Regions from separate parts of the Comamonas sp. 17RB genome, predicted to be linked through region 3. Evidence: predicted binding sites of a transcription regulator. Region 3 holds the regulator's gene; each other region holds the start of a gene.
The links. Region 3 encodes FNR, which switches genes on or off when oxygen is low (the NO sensors DNR and NnrR bind a similar motif). Its sites were predicted from a motif close to TTGATNNNNATCAA; they were not measured.

Region 1 (5,361 bases), on a different contig from region 3:
CCAGCGAAGCCTATTTCGGCAAGCCGCTGAAGGACATCACCGTGGCCGAAGCGGCCATGCTGGCAGGTCTGCCCAAGGCACCATCGGCCTACAACCCGATCAGCAACCCCAAGCGCGCCCATATCCGCCAGCAGTACATCATCGACCGCATGCAGGACAACGGCTTCATCACGGCACAGCAGGCCGAGCAGGCCCGCGCCGAGCCGCTGCAGCTGAAGAATTCGAGTGCCGCCAATACCCGCGTGCACGCCGAATACGTGGCCGAAATGGTGCGCCAGCTGGTGTTTGCCCAGTATGGCAATGACGCCTACACGCGCGGCCTGAACGTCTACACCACGCTGAATGCCGGTGAACAGGAAGCCGCGTACAACGCGCTGCGCCAGGGCCTGATGGACTATGAGCGCCGCCAGCGCTACCGAGGTCCGGAGAAGTTTGTCGCCCTGCCAGCCGACGCACAGGCCCAGGAAGATGTGATCGACGACGCCCTGGCATCGCACCCGGACAACGGCGACCTGCTGGCCGCCGTGGTGCTGGAAGCCTCGGCCCGCAAGATCGTGGCCCAGCGCCCGGATGGCGAGAAGCTGCAGATCACCGGCGACGGCCTCAAGCCCGTGCAATCCGGCCTGAGCGACAAGGCGCCGCCCAACATCAAGCTGCGCCCCGGCGCCGTGATCCGCGTGGCCAAGACCAAGGCCGGCTGGGAAGCCACCCAACTGCCCGAAGTGGAAGGCGCGTTCGTGGCGCTGACCCCGCAGACCGGCGCCATCCGCGCCCTGGTGGGTGGTTTTGACTTCGACAAGAACAAGTTCAACCACGTCACCCAGGCCTGGCGCCAGCCGGGTTCCAGCTTCAAGCCGTTCATCTATTCGGCCGCGCTGGAAAAGGGCTTCACGCCCGCCACCATGATCAACGATGCCCCGCTGTTCTTCAGCGCCGGTGTCACCGGTGGCCAGCCCTGGGAGCCCAAGAACTACGACGGCCGCTACGACGGCCCCATGACCATGCGCACGGGCTTGAACAAGTCCAAGAACATGATCTCCATCCGTCTGCTGCAGGCCGTCGGTCCCAAGCAGGGCCAGGAGTGGATCACCCGCTTCGGGTTTGATGCCGCCAAGCACCCGGCCTACCTGACCATGGCCCTGGGCGCCGGCTCGGTGACGCCGATGCAGGTCGCCGCCGCCTACGCCGTGTTTGCCAATGGCGGACACCGCGTCAATCCCTGGCTGATCGCCAAGATCACGGATTACAAGGGCCGCGTGCTGTCGGAATACACCCCGCCTCCGCTGGAACAACTGCCCCAGGCCATCGAGCCGCGCAACGCCTTCATCATGAGCAGCCTGCTGCAGGATGTGGCCCGCGTGGGCACGGCAGCCAAGGCCCAGGCCACGCTCAAGCGCCCGGACCTGTATGGCAAGACCGGCACCACCAACGATGCCATGGATGCCTGGTTCGCCGGCTACCAGCCCACGCTGGCAGCCGCCACCTGGATCGGCTACGACACCCCGCGCAACCTGGGTTCCCGCGAAACCGGCGGCGGCCTGAGCCTGCCGGTGTGGATCAACTTCATGCAGCACGCGCTCAAGGGCGTTCCCGTGGCCGAAATGCCCGTGCCGCCTGGCGTGGTCAATGTCGGCGGTGAATGGTTCTACGAGGAATACGCGCGCAACGCCGGCGTCAGCAGCCTGGGCATGGACGATGCTGCCGCGGAAGGCGCCACCGCCGCGCCGCCTCCCGAGGAACGCAGCCGCATCCTGGATCTGTTCCGCAACTGATCGGGCCGATCGGACCCCAGGCACAAAAAAACCGCATGCACCACGCATGCGGTTTTTTTATGTCCCACGTACCCTGGGCACCAGGCCCGGGCACTGCACCGAGGTCCCGGTGCCGCGGTCAGCCCTGGGCGGTGAATGACAGCGCCAGCCCCGACTGCTCGGAGGCGTAGGTGCTCAGACGTTCAAAGAACTCACCCGCCCCCTTGGTGTCCTGCCACTGCCCACCATCCAGGCGAAAATGGAAGCCGCCGGCCTTGGCCGCCAACCACACTTCGTGCAGTGGCTTTTGCAGATTGATGATGATCTGGCTGCGGTTGGGGAACACCAATGTCACCATGCCGCCCACGCGCTGGGCGTCGACATCGGCATCGGAGGTGTCGTTGATGCGGTCGGCAGACTGCTCGACCGCCAGCAACAGCTGTTCCGCACGGTCCAAGAATTCAAGGTCGGTCATTACAATTCGCACATGTTGAGAGCTTCCCAAATTCTAATCAGGACTTTTGTCCTTGCCGCCAGTACGGCAGCCCTGTGGGGCTGCGGCCAGCGTGGCCCGCTGTATCTGCCGACCGATCCGGCCGCCGCACAGCGTGCCACCCTGCCCGAAACCCTGAATCCGATGGCAGACACCCCAGCCAAGCCTGCCGGCCAATGATGCCTGGCGGCGGGGAGAGCGCCAACGCCTCCCGGCAATATCGCCAGAAGTCATTCCGAACGACATCTGGGCGCTGATGGCGATGCCAGTCCCCCTGGCATCCCCAGAATTGGTGGTACGGGTTCGCTGTTGAGGCACATCAACCGGCACGCCAGGGGCGCGGCATACATTGCCCTCCCCTGTTCCTGACCGGAGTTTCCCCATGGCTGTCGAGCTCTACCGCGATCCCCAGCATGTCTGCCTGATGTTCACCGACCTGGTGGAAGAAGACGGCCAGGCCGTGCAGTCCAACCAGTTCCTGGTGATCGACCATGGTGTGGGCGCGCTCATCGACCCGGGTGGCAATCTGGCGTTTCACGGGCTGTTTGCCAGCATGGCGCCCCACTTCCCGCCGCCGCGGCTGTCGTACCTGCTGGCCTCGCATGCCGACCCGGACATCATCGCCTCGCTGGACCAGTGGCTGACCAGCACCCGTGCCATGCTGGTCATCTCGCGCATCTGGGAGCGCTTTGCCCCGCATTTCACCAAGGTGGGACAGACCCAGGACCGCATCATTGCCGTGCCGGACGAAGGCGCCCGTCTGCCGCTGGGCCGCAGCACGCTGTGGCTGGTGCCTGCGCATTTTCTGCATGCAGAGGGCAATTTCCACTTCTACGACCCGGTCAGCCGCATCCTGTTCACCGGGGATCTGGGCGCCTCCATGGTCTCGGGCACACAGGCCAGCCAGCCGGTGCGCGAACTGGCCCCGCATCTGCCCCACATGGAAGCCTTTCACCGCCGCTACATGGTGTCCAACAAGATTCTGCGCCTGTGGACCGCCATGGCCCGCCAGCTGGACGTGGACATGCTGGTGCCGCAGCACGGTGCCCCCATCCAGGGCGCCCAGGCGATTGCGGACTTCTATGCGTGGCTGGACGGCCTGGCCTGCGGCATTGACCTGATGGATGCCAGCGCCTACCAGCTGCCGCGCGACCGCATCGATCTGACGACCCGCCGCACCATGCCCCCAACCCCTGCGCCAGCGCCTTCGCTGGTCCGCGGCGACCAGACCACGCCCTGAGCGCCCGGCTATCGGGCTGCCGGCTTGCGCCGTGCCCACACCCGCCAGCCCAGCAGCACCGCCAGCAAACCGCCATACACCGCCACTTCCGCCGTGTCGTTCTTGCCGGTCCGCATCCAGTAAAAATGCAGCAAGGCCAGCAGCCCCGCGCCATACACGATGCGGTGCACACGCTGCCAGCGCACGCCCCCCAGCCAGCGCAGCACCGCACGCGGCGATGTCAGCGCCAGCACCAGCAACAGCACGAAGGTGAGCATGCCCACCAGAATGAAAGGTCGCTCCAGCACATCCGCCACGATGTCACCCCACACCCAGCCCTGGTCCAGCCAGGCGTAGCACGCCAGGTGCAACACTGCGTAGAAAAAGGCGAACAGCCCCAGGAGGCGGCGCAGGCGCGCCAGGGCATTCAGACGCAGCCACTGCCGCAGCGGCGTGACCGCCAGGGCCAGCCACAGCGCGCGCAAGGCCCAGTCGCCGGTGCCGCGGATCAGCGCCTCCGCCGGGTTGGCGCCCAGACTGTCGGCCAGCACGCCCCACACCAGCCAGGCCAGCGGCAGCAGCCACAGCACCCACACCACCGGCTTGGCCGCGCGCGACAGCAGCGCCCGCTGCAGCGCAACGTGCCAGCCCGCCTCGCCCCCGGACACTGCGGTGCGTGCCATCAGAAATTGCTTTTCAGGTCCATGCCGGCGTACAGGCCAGCCACCTGGTCGCCATAGCCGTTGAACAGCAGGGTCTTGCGCTTGGGCGCCAGCAAGCCGCCGTCCCCGATGCGCCGTTCGGTGGCCTGGCTCCAGCGCGGATGCGGCACCTCGGGGTTCACATTGGAATAGAAGCCGTATTCGTTGCGCGCAGCCTTGTTCCAGGCCGTGGCAGGCATGGCCTCCACAAAGCGGATCTTGACAATGCTCTTGGCGCTTTTGAAACCGTATTTCCACGGCACCACCAACCGCACCGGCGCGCCGTTCTGCTTGGGCAGCACTTCACCGTACATGCCAAAGGCCAGCAGCGTCAGCGGGTGCAGTGCCTCGTCCAGACGCAGGCCTTCGGTATAGGGCCAATCCAGCACGCGCGAACGCAGGCCGCGCATGTGCTCGGCATCGGCCAGCGTGACGAACTGCACATACCGGGCACTGCCCAGCGGCTCCACCTTGCGGATCAGCGCCGCCAGCGAGTAGCCCACCCAGGGGATGACCATGCTCCAGCCTTCCACGCAGCGCAGGCGGTAGATGCGCTCCTCCATGGGGCTGAGCTTGAGCAGGTCCTCCAGCGCCCAGGTGCCCGGCTTGTGCACCAGCCCTTCCACCTGCACGCTCCACGGACGGATGGGCAGCGCATCGGCATAGCGGGCCGGGTCGTCCTTGCCGGTCCCGAATTCATAGAAGTTGTTGTAGCTGCTGGCGTCCCGGTAGGACGTGATCTTCTCCATGGTCGCCGCGCCTGCCACCGACGATGTGGCGCCCGGCAAGGCCGCCAGCTTGCCTCCGCCCGGGCTGGCCGCCGCCAGGGCATCGCGCCCGGCCCAGCCGGCCAGGGCAGCGCCGGCCGCACCGCTGGCGGCCCACTGCAGCCAGGCACGGCGCTGGGCATAGACGGCCGGCGCCGTGATCTCGCTGGCCGCAGGCGCAGGGAAAGCGGAAGAAACAGGGAAAGCCGTGCGTGTGCGGGAGGTATTCATGGTCGCGCTCCGGAAACTGCGCAGAGGTGCAGCGTCAGGGTGAGATCATGCACCCGCATGCCAGTTCCCTGAAGCCCCGTGCAGCGCGCTGCCGCGCGCCCCATGCAAAGCGGAGTGCCAGGTTCGCTGACCGTGGGTTTTCCAGACTGTCTCTAGTCTGAAATCCGCCGCGTCCGCGCACCAGGCACTCCGCATTTTT
Region 2 (5,361 bases), on a different contig from region 3:
GCCGCGCTGTGGCTGGGTCTGGGGGTGGGCGTGGGTGCCTGGTATCTGCGGCGCCAGCGCCGTCTGAGTGCGCCGATGTTTCCGCTGGATCTGCTGCGCATCCCGGTGTTTGCGCTGTCCATGTGTGCTTCCATCACGGCGTTCTGTGCCCAGACCATGGCATTTCTGGCCCTGCCATTCCTGTTGATCGAGGCGCGCGGTCTGCCCACGGGGCAGGCCGGGCTGCTGATCAGCGCCTGGCCGCTGGCCCTGGCCATCTCTGCGCCCTGGGTGGGGCGGATGATCGGCCGCTGGCCGGCGGGCCGCCTGGGCGCCGTGGGCATGGCGCTGTTTGCCCTGGGGCTGTGGGCGCTGGCACTGCTGCCGCAGGATGCGTCGAACTGGAACGTGGTGTGGCGCATGGCGCTGTGCGGTATGGGCTTTGCCTTCTTCCAGTCGCCGAACAATTTCACCATCGTCACGTCGGCGCCCCTGCACCGCAGCGGCGCCGCCAGCGGCATGCTGGGCGCCGCCCGCCATGTGGGCCAGGGCCTGGGCGCGGTGCTGCTGGCAGCGGCCTTCCTGGTGTGGAACCGTGAACCCGGCCAGGCCGAGCAGTACGCACTGCTGCTGTCCGGGTGCTGCGCGGTGCTGGCCGGCTGCTTCAGCGTGCTGCGCAAGGCACCGGCCAAGGCGTGAGCGCAGGGAGTGGCAGCTACCGGACCGCACATTGCAAAGAATTTGTCGCGAATTTTCTGGAGCGCCAAAAAATGCTGCTAGAATTGCAGCTTCTCTAGGGGAGTCGCCAAGCTGGTTAAGGCACCGGATTTTGATTCCGGCATGCGAAGGTTCGAATCCTTCTTCCCCTGCCAAGATCTGCAAACCCCGACTGCGCAAGCAGTCGGGGTTTTGCTTTTTCTGCCGGCCAATCGATCACCGTCTTTACGCGCCGTCCTGTGTGCGTTCCGTCTGGCAGTGCCGAAGGCCCCCAACAGCAACGCCCTTGCAGGGCAAGGGCGTCATTCGCAGATTCGCCGGTGCGGACACCGGCGTGGCGCGGTCAGTGGCCGTGCGCGGCGTTCGGGTCCGAGACGCCGGAGTACACCCCGGGCTCTGCCTGGCCGCTGACCTCCAGAATGCCGACCAGGCCCTTGCCGGTGCGTGACAGCGCATGGTCCACCAGCAGGTAGTTGCCGGGCACCTGCGGTGTCAGCTCGACGATGGCGGCACCTCCCGGGGGCACCACCGTGGTCTGCACGTTGTGCTTGATGGCGGTGAGCGAGGCTTCGTCATACACCTTGTCGAACACTTCGCCGATCACGTGGAAAGACGAGATCTTGTTGGGCCCGCCCACGCCGAAGTAGATGCGCACCTTCTCACCCACCTTGGCCTTGAGCTTGTGCTCCTTGGTCAGCGCCCCCACGGCGCCGTTGAACACGTAGTACTGCGGCAGTTCCGCGGCCATCTTGTCGAAGTCCACTTCCTGGTGGGTCTTGGCCCCGATGGGACGGGTGGTGTACATCTCGCCCTGCATCACATAGAACTCCTTGTCCACCTGGGGCAGGCCGCCTTCGGGCTCCACCAGGATCATGCCGTACATGCCTGCCATGATGTGGTGGGGCACGAGCGGCGTGGCGCAGTGGTACACGTACAGGCCGGGGTTCAGTGCCTTGAAGGTGATGGTCTTTTCCTGGCCGGGCGGCACCTGGGTGTGCTCGCCGCCGCCCAGGCCGCCGTTGACGGCATGCAGGTCGATGGAGTGGATCATCTTGCTGCTCTTGGCATTGGCCAGCGTCAGCTCCATGGTGTCGCCTTGCTTCATGCGCAGCATGGGGCCGGGCACCTGCTTGTCGAACGTCCAGTAGGTGAAGGTGGTGCCATCATCCAGCTGGCCCACCAGTTCCACGGTCTCGATGCGTTTGTGGTGCTTTTGCGGGCCCGTGGCCTTCACGGCAGGCGGCACGGCACTGGGGTCGGCGGCAATGCTCACGGCACCGGCCAGGGCCGGGGCCATCGCGGCGGCTGGCGTGTACAGGGCTTCGGGACCGGGGGCGTTCTTTTGCACGGCCTTTTCGGCTTCGACCGTGCTGCCCTTGACCTCCAGCTTGCCTTCCATGCCGATCTGGCGGTGGCCGGGGATGGTGCAGTAGTAGCTGAAGGTGCCTGCCTTGGTCACCTGGAAGCGCAGCGTGGCCGGGCCCGTGTCGGCATTCACCTTCTTGGAAACCACATTCAGGCCTTCGACGGCCAGATCGTGCTCGGCACCTTCGCCGCTCTGGAGCACGATCTCCACTGTGTCGCCCACTTCGGCCACGATGGTGGGGTTCACCTGGCCTTTGGCGTTCACATAGACCATCTTGCCGTCGACGATGTTGGTCGTCAGTGCCACTTTGCGCACCTGGGCGGTGGCGGCTTTCTTGGCGGCAGTGGCGGTGGGTGCCGCCTGTGCACTGCCGAGGCTGGGCGCCAGATTCAGTGCCAGGGCGATGGCGAAGGCAACGGGGGTCAGGCAACGTGTCGAGGTCATACGCTTCTCCTTGTAATCCCGGCAATCGGACTGCGGTGGCCAGGAATTTGGGCACCCCATCTGCTGCCGTTGAAGGGAATTCTTCGGAGATTCGGAGGACGTCGATTTGCGTTGGATCAAGCGCGAAATGGCGTGGCGCAGGCCAACCACACAAACCGCGTAGGGCCAATAAAAGGAGTGCAATCAGCCCTTTATGCCCAGACGACGCGCCAGTTTGTGCAGATTGCTGCTATCGATCTGCAAGCTCTTGGCGGCGGCGCTCCACACGCCCTGGTGCTGGCCCAGCGCCTGTTCGATCGCGCTGCGCTGCACATGGTCCACCTGCTCGCGCAGGGAACTGAAGGTGCTGCTCACCTGGCCTGCCATCGCGCCGGGCAGGGCGGCTCCGGGGGCGAGTGCCGGTGCCGACAGCGGCGCGGCCTCCAGGTCCAGCGAGGCCGCATCCAGGCTGACGATGTCGGTGCGGCGTGCCCCGTAGCTGACGGCCTTGAGCGCGGCGCGGCTGATGACATGCTCCAGCTCGCGCACATTCCCGGGCCAGGCATAGCGGCGCATGGCAAGCTGGGCATCGCTGGTCAGGCGCAGGCTGCGCAGGCCCAGGCGGCTGCGGTTGAGCTCCAGAAAACGTCCGGCCAGCAGCAGCACATCGTCGCCGCGTTCGCGCAGCGGCGGCACATGCAGGGGGTAGACCGACAGTCGGTGGAACAGATCGGCGCGGAAGCCGCCGTCGCGCACCTGTTCGTTCAGGGCGCGGTTGGTGGCGGCAATGATGCGCACATCCACCTTGCGCGGCTGGTCGGCGCCCAGGCGCTGGATCTCTCCGTTCTGCAAGGCGCGCAGCAGCTTGGCCTGCACGGGCAGCGTGAGCTCGCCCACCTCGTCCAGAAACAGGGTGCCCTGGTCCGCACTTTCAAACCGCCCGGCGCGGGCGGCCACCGCACCGGAGAACGCGCCCCGGGCATGGCCGAACAGCTCGCTCTCGGCCAGGGTGTCGGGCAAGGCGGCGCAGTTCACATGCACCATGGGCTGCTGGCGACGGCGTGACAGCTGGTGCAGCCGGCGCGCAAACAGCTCCTTGCCCACGCCGGTTTCGCCCAGCAGCAGCACCGGCATATCGGTTTCGGCCACCACGGCCAGTTCTTGCTGCAACCGCAGGAGGGCAGGGCTTTGGCCCACGATGTCCTGCAGTGCGGCGGGCGTGGCATCGGAAGGCTGGGCGCTGCGCGACAGGCGCAGCGCCCGCACCTCGGATTCGAGGTGCGCCATGCGCACCGTGGCCTCGATCAGCGGCACCCGCGCCTGCAGGCGCTCCTGGGCCTGGTCGTCGAACGTGCCGATGTCCAGGGCGTCCAGCGTGATCACCCCCCAGTGCCAGCCTTCGATGGAAATGCCCAGTCCCATGCAGTCGTGCACGGGCAGCGCCTGGCCTGCACGTTCGGTGAGCAGGCCGTCATAGGGGTCGGGCAGGCTGCTGTCGTGGTGAAAGCGTGTGAGCTCGCCGCTGCGGGACAGGATGGTGGCCAGGCGCGGGTGCTGGCTGACGGTGAAGCGCCGGCCCAGGGCTTCCTGCACCAGGCCTGCCGCGGCCACCGGGCGCAGGCATTCGCCTTCCAGCCGCAGCAAGGCCACTGCGCCGCAGTGAAATTCGGCTTGCAGGCTTTCGACCAGGCGTTGCAGGCGCACGGCCTGCGGCAATTCGGTGGAAAGATCGGACAGGACCAGGGAGTCGAGCATGGTGAAAACAACCGGATGGGGTATTTGTGACCGAATCAAGCGGGGTGCATCCTACCCATGGATGCGCTAACTGCTTGATTCTCAAGGAGGGGGATGCAGGCATGGTTTGCGCTAGCGCAAAGGCATCACCTGTTACCTCAAAGGTTTGCCATGTCTCTCGTGCACCAATCCGTCGGCAGCATTGCCAAACAAATCCCCGGCGCCACTGCGGTGTTCCACAAATACGACCTGGATTTCTGCTGCGGCGGCAAGCACAGCCTGGCCCAGGCGGCCCAGGCCAAGCAGGTCGACCCTGCGGCGGTTGAAGCCGAGCTGATGCGTTTGCCTGCCGTGGCAGCACAGGCCGATGCAGAGTCAGCGGCGGTTGCGGCCTGCGACGCCGGCCACAGCGACGTGCTGATCGAGCACATCCTGCAGCGCTACCACGAGGTGCACCGCCAGCAGTTGCCGGAGCTGATCCGCCTGGCCCACCGCGTGGAGCAGGTGCATGGCGACCGTGCCGATTGCCCGGTCGGTCTGGCAGCCCATCTGGAAGCCATGTTCCAGGCGCTGCAAAGCCATATGCTGAAGGAAGAAAGAATCCTGTTCCCGCTGCTGCTCGCCCAGCGCAATGCCCAGGCCCGGATGCCGATTGCGGTGATGCGCCATGAACACGACCAGCATGGCGATGAGCTGCAGAAACTGCTGGATCTGACCGACCACATCACGCCGCCGCGTTCCGCATGCACCACCTGGCGTGCGCTGTATGCGGGACTGCGCGAGTTCAAGGAAGACCTGATGCAGCACATCCACCTGGAAAACAATGTGCTGTTCCTGCACACGGAGCAGACCGCAGCAGCTGTGTGATCGGTACTACCGCCTGTAGGAATTTTTTCCGATGGATGTATCAGGCCGTAAAAAAGCGTTATCGGAGCGCTTTTTTATGAGATTTTGTCGCAAACCCAACCAATGGAGTTTCGCGATATGCCCCCTAGCGTCGAGCGTCGTCCCCAGTTTGTTGTGCCTTTGCAGGGTTCCCTGGTTCTCTCCGATTCCTGCAGCCAGAGGGCTGCCAGCCTCTCTCCCCGCGCCACCCCGGTGGCCGTTCACCGTCCCCTTGATGCGGTGCTGGCCCCCGCACC
Region 3 (5,361 bases):
GTTCCGCAAGCCGCTGGACGAGGCCTTCAGCCGCAAGCCGGCCGAGCGTGGTGAGCGCGGCAGCCGTGCCGTCAATCTGGAATCGCTCAGCGCCCATGACCGTGCGGTGCTGGAAGCCTCGCAGCAGCTGGAAGCCGCCAACGCCGAAGGCGATGCGCAGAAGATCCGCGCCGCGCTGACCGCGCTGGAAGAAGCCCTGCGTGCCGCCCCTGCGGCCGAAGCCGCCCAGCCAGCTGCCGCGGCGGCACCGGCTGCGCCCGTGGCGACCGACCGCCCGGTGAAGGCCGTGCGTGGCGACGACCGCCCCGGCATGCGCAAGGAAGCCCCGGCTGCGGCGGCTGGTGGCCGCAAGCCCGGCCCCCGCCAGGATCGCGGTGACCGCGGTGACCGTTTCGAGCGCCCGGCCCGTGGCCCGCGCCTGGGCGATGCGGCTTTCCGCGCCCAGCGTGAAGCCCAGGAACACGCCCAGTCTGCGCTGCGCAAGCTGACGGCCCAGGCCCATGGCGAAGCCCTGACCCAGCTGATGGACGCCTGGTCCAAGCGCGATGCGGCCCTGGTGCCGCCCGCGCAGGAACTGGGCAAGCTGAGCAATGCTTCCCGCAACAGCTGGCATGCCGCCGTGGGCGCAGCCGCCAAGGGCGAAGCCGCCGAGTCGCTGCTGCGCCTGGAAATGGCTGCCGACGTGCCCACCCCGGCCGACCAGCTGTCCGCACGCCGTGCACTGCAGCTGCAGCTGCTGACCAACCGCAAGGCCACCGATCCCCGCACCACCTGGGAGCAGGATGTGGCGGCGGTGCTGGCTGCGGAGCGCAGCGACAGCGCGGCCCAGCGCCTGCAAAGCGCACTCAAGGCCTTGCTGCGCGGCAGCAAGTAAGCCGGGCGCCAGCGCAGGGCCTGCGGTACCTGCGCTGCAGCCACAGCAAGCCAGCCTACCGGCTGGCTTTTTTTATGCCTTTTTCAGGGTTTGTGGGGACGCTGCAGGCGGTGACGCGGCAGGCAGAGGCTCGCACAATGGGGCATCTGCCTGCCACAACAAGGAGAGACCCATGCTGTTGCGTCGCTGGATGTGGATTGCCTGGCCTGCCTTTCTGGCCGCCGGGGTGATGGAGATGCTGGTGTTTGCCGTGGTCGACCCGCTGGAAATGCAGTGGCTGTCGGCCTACGGCGAGGTGTCGCGCCTGGGCGTGTGCACGGTGGCCTTCTTCCTGTTCTGGGCCATCATCATGATGGCATCGGCCATGACCAGCCTGCTGGCCCTGTCCCCGCAGGAGCTCAATGCCCAGGAGCGCCGCGTTCCGTCGCTGTGAGCGGCCTCTGTGAAGTGGGGGAGGGAGCGGCCCCCCGCAGGGCTGTGCGGGCAGGCCCGCGCACTGCCGACGTGCAGGAATGCCGTGGTGCGGCAAGGCCGGGCACCATGAAAAAAGCCTCCGGAAGGAGGCGGGGGTGCTGGAGCCGCGCCGCGGTGGCGGCTGCTCTCACTCGCAGGCGTGCTGGCTGTTGACGATGCGCTTGAGGCCTTCGGTGTCCAGGATGCGCACATGGCGCTGCTTCACTTCGACCAGGCCTTCCTCGACAAACTTCGAGAAGGTGCGGCTGACCGTTTCCAGCTTCAGGCCCAGGTAGCTGCCGATCTCTTCACGCGTCATGCGCAGCACCAGCTCGGAAGACGAGAAGCCCCGGGTGTGCAGGCGCTGCACCAGGTTCAGCACAAAGGCGGCCAGGCGCTCTTCGGCACGCATGCTGCCCAGCAGCAGCATCACGCCGTGTTCGCGCACGATCTCGCGGCTCATCACCTTGTGCACATGCGACTGCAGGGCCGTCACTTCGCGCGACAGCTCTTCCAGGCGGTCGAACGGCATGACGCAGACTTCGGCGTCTTCCAGGGCTACGGCATCACAGGTGTGGTGGTCGTGCACGATGCCGTCCAAGCCGATGATCTCGCCCGCCATCTGGAAGCCCGTCACCTGGTCACGGCCGTCTTCCGTGGCCACGCAGGTTTTGAAGAAACCGGTGCGGATGGCATAGAGCGCAGTAAATGCCTCGCCATTGCGGAACAAGGTGCTGCCCCGTTTGATTTTGCGGCGTGTGGCCACAATATCGTCAATACGGTGCAACTGCTGCTCATTCAAGCCTGTGGGCATGCACAGTTCACGCAGATTGCAGTTGGAGCAGGTGACTTTGATAGGGGGTGGTGTCATGGCACTGACGCCTTGGGCTCCCGCTGAACGGGCCATTGGACGTAACGCTGAAAGGTTATCGGGCTGGGAGGCGAGAGAGGGGGTGCTCAGTTGTGCGAATGATGTGAGTCAATTGTCTCAGGTATGGTATTTGAATGTCTTGATATGCATCAAGGCTAATTTCCCCGGGCTGCGGCACAGTGCCGTACAGCACCTAAGGAATATTCAATGACAGCAGTAACGCCGGAGCTTTTGCGTCGGTACGACGTGCCTGGGCCCCGTTATACCTCTTATCCCACCGCTGATCGCTTTATTGAAGCATTTGGTCAGGATGATTATGTGTTGGCGCTGGAACAGCGCAAGCACCATTCTGCGGCCAAGGCGCTTCCCATGTCACTGTATGTGCATGTGCCTTTCTGTGAGGCCCTGTGCTACTACTGCGCGTGCAACAAGATCATCACCAAGCACCATGAACGCGCGCAGACCTATCTGCAGTACCTGGAAAAAGAGGTGGCTCTGCAGGTGGCGCATTGTGGCAAGGGACAGGCGGTCAGCCAGCTGCACCTGGGCGGCGGCTCTCCCACCTTCCTGTCCGATGCCGAGCTGACCCAGCTGATGGATATGCTGCGCGCCAACTTCAGTTTTGAAGCGGTGGGCGAATATTCCATCGAGGTCGATCCCCGCACCGTCACCCGCGAACGCCTGGCCCATCTGGCGCAGCTGGGCTTCAACCGCCTGAGCTTCGGGGTGCAGGATTTCGACCCCGATGTGCAAAAGGCGGTGCACCGCGAGCAGCCGGCCGAGCAGGTCTTCGATCTGGTGCAGGCGGCGCGCGAGCTGGGCTTTCACTCGGTCAATGTGGACCTGATCTATGGCCTGCCCAAGCAGACCGCTGCATCGTTCCAGCGTACCCTGGAGCAGGTGTGCCAGCTGCGGCCGGACCGGATCGCGCTGTATGCCTATGCGCATCTGCCGGAACGCTTCAAGCCCCAGCGCCGCATTGCGCAGGAAGACCTGCCGGAGGCTTCGGACAAGCTGTCCATGCTCTCGGGCTCCATCGATGCCTTCATGCAGGCTGGCTATGTCTATGTGGGCATGGACCACTTCGCACTGCCGGAAGATGCGCTGGCCATTGCCAAGCGGCAAGGACGGCTGCACCGCAACTTCCAGGGCTACAGCACGCAGCCGGACTGCGACCTGATTGCCCTGGGGGTGTCCGCCATCGGCCGCGTGGGTGCCACCTACAGCCAGAACGCCAAGACCCTGGAAGAGTATTACGACTTCCTCGACCAGGGTCGGCTGCCCGTGGTGCGGGGCCTGGCGCTGGGGCGCGACGACCTGGTGCGGCGCGCCGTCATCATGTCGCTGATGTGCCAGGGCGAAGTGCTGTTCGAGCCCATGAGCCAGTCCTGGCTGCTGGACTTCCAGCGCTACTTCGCGGCCGAGCTGGAGATGCTGGCCCAGCAGCAGGAGCAGGGCCTGGTGGTGATCGACGACGACGGCATCAAGGTCACGCCCATGGGCTGGTTCTTTGTGCGCGGCGTGGCCATGACGTTTGACCGGCATTTGCAGGCCGGCAAGAACCGGGCGCGCTTTTCCAGGATCATCTAGCCCATGTGGCTGTCGTTGCTTGGAACCGCTTTCTTCATGGGGCTCGTGGGTGGGCCCCATTGTCTTGCGATGTGCGCCGCACCCTGTGCGGCCATCGTCTCGCCGCTGCGCAGCGGGGGGCGGGTGGTGTCCATCCAGCCTGAAGGGGCTTCGGCGCAGCCGCCAGAGGCGGCCAATGCTGGGCGCTGGCTGGGCTTTCACGCTGGTCGCCTGATGGGCTATGCCGCGCTGGGCGGCGTGGCGGCCTATGCCATGGAGACGGTGGCCTGGTTCTCCGACCGCACCTCCGCCCTGCATCCGCTGTGGGTGCTGCTGCACCTGGCGGCATTGGCGTGGGGCCTGATGCTGCTGCTTCAGGCCCGCCAGCCCCAATGGGTGGAGTCCGGCGGGCGCAAGCTGTGGAGCAAGGTGCAGCACGGTGTGCGCGGGCCGGGGGGAACCTGGGTGGCCGGCAGCCTGTGGGCTTTTCTGCCGTGTGGCCTGCTGTACTCCGCCGTCATGGTGGCGGCCCTGGCTGGCGGCGTGTGGCAGGGCGCTGCATCCATGGTGGCGTTCGGTGTGGGCGGGGGCCTGTGGCTGGCCCTGGGCCCGTGGCTGTGGCAGCGCATCAGCCGCCTGCAGCAGTGGCGCGAAGCCTGGGGGCTGCGCACCGCCGGCGCGCTGCTGGCCGGTGTCTCGCTGTGGGCCCTGTGGATGGACATGGTGCATGTGCCATCACAGTGGTGCCGCTAGGGCTGACATGGAGCGGTAACGCGGCACAATACGCTGTAGCTTTTTAATGCACAGCGGCGCCGCTTGCGCAACCCCTTTATGTAAGTACTTATTTGTCGCATGCAGTCGTCATAATGGGCGGTTTGGATCGACTGGCTTGCTGGCGTGCTGCAGCCCAAACAACGTGACGCACTCCCTTTTAATTGACGTTCGGGACATCTGCATAGGTATGTATGTCCAATTGGACATTGGCTGGTTGCGCCATCCATTTCCAGTGAGCAGCTTTCGAGTGAACAGCCAGGAACAGATTGACGTGCTGCAATCGCTGGGTTTGGACGAGATTCGTTGCATTCCTGCAAAATCTGATCCCAGTGTTTTGACTTTTTTACCTCCACTTACAAATGAAGAGGGGGAGGCGCCCGCAGCTGATGGCACGCCGCCACAGCCGGCACGGCCTGCCACCATCGGCTCGTCGGGGCTGCACATCCCGACGCTGGCGGCACGCGATGTGCCGGCTATGGCGTCGAGCGAAGTGGCCGCACTCAAGACCTGCGACCAGCGCTTTTCTGCCGCCACCCACAGCTACCGCGAAGTCGTGTCACGGCTGGTCAACGACCCGCAGGACGCCATGCGCGCCAGCTCCAGCCTGGTGGCCGGGTATATCGCGGAGCTGCTGGATGCCTCGCAGACGGCCATCCGGCTGCTGTCCGAGAGCGTGGGCGAACAGCAGGGCGCCCACCCCATCAATGTCACCGTGCTTTCGCTGCTACTGGGCAAGTCCCATGGGCTCAATTCGGCGCGGCTGATGGACCTGGGCCTGGCCGCCTTGCTGCACGATGTGGGCAAAAGAGACATCGACCCC

Region 1: the regulator FNR is predicted to act here: its motif matches at 2,554-2,567, upstream of QM470_RS05785 (oxygen-binding di-iron domain-containing protein).
Region 2: the regulator FNR is predicted to act here: its motif matches at 2,613-2,626, upstream of nirK (copper-containing nitrite reductase).

What each region holds. Positions count from the first base shown of each region.
Region 1 is NZ_JASHHY010000002.1:570,558-575,918, forward strand. It holds gene QM470_RS05770 (penicillin-binding protein 1A) at 1-1,772, shown strand, start outside; gene cyaY (iron donor protein CyaY) at 1,891-2,226, opposite strand; gene lptM (LPS translocon maturation chaperone LptM) at 2,239-2,424, shown strand; gene QM470_RS05785 (oxygen-binding di-iron domain-containing protein) at 2,627-3,484, shown strand; gene msrQ (protein-methionine-sulfoxide reductase heme-binding subunit MsrQ) at 3,493-4,146, opposite strand; gene msrP (protein-methionine-sulfoxide reductase catalytic subunit MsrP) at 4,146-5,162, opposite strand.
Region 2 is NZ_JASHHY010000002.1:349,811-355,171, reverse strand. It holds gene QM470_RS04825 (MFS transporter) at 1-678, shown strand, start outside; tRNA gene QM470_RS04820 (tRNA-Gln) at 775-851, shown strand; gene nirK (copper-containing nitrite reductase) at 1,040-2,506, opposite strand; gene norR (nitric oxide reductase transcriptional regulator NorR) at 2,690-4,240, opposite strand; gene ytfE (iron-sulfur cluster repair protein YtfE) at 4,391-5,086, shown strand.
Region 3 is NZ_JASHHY010000005.1:61,340-66,700, forward strand. It holds gene QM470_RS10405 (DUF349 domain-containing protein) at 1-874, shown strand, start outside; gene QM470_RS10410 (hypothetical protein) at 1,047-1,307, shown strand; gene fnr (fumarate/nitrate reduction transcriptional regulator Fnr) at 1,476-2,198, opposite strand; gene hemN (oxygen-independent coproporphyrinogen III oxidase) at 2,406-3,788, shown strand; gene QM470_RS10425 (sulfite exporter TauE/SafE family protein) at 3,792-4,520, shown strand; gene QM470_RS10430 (cyclic di-GMP phosphodiesterase) at 4,567-5,361, shown strand, end outside.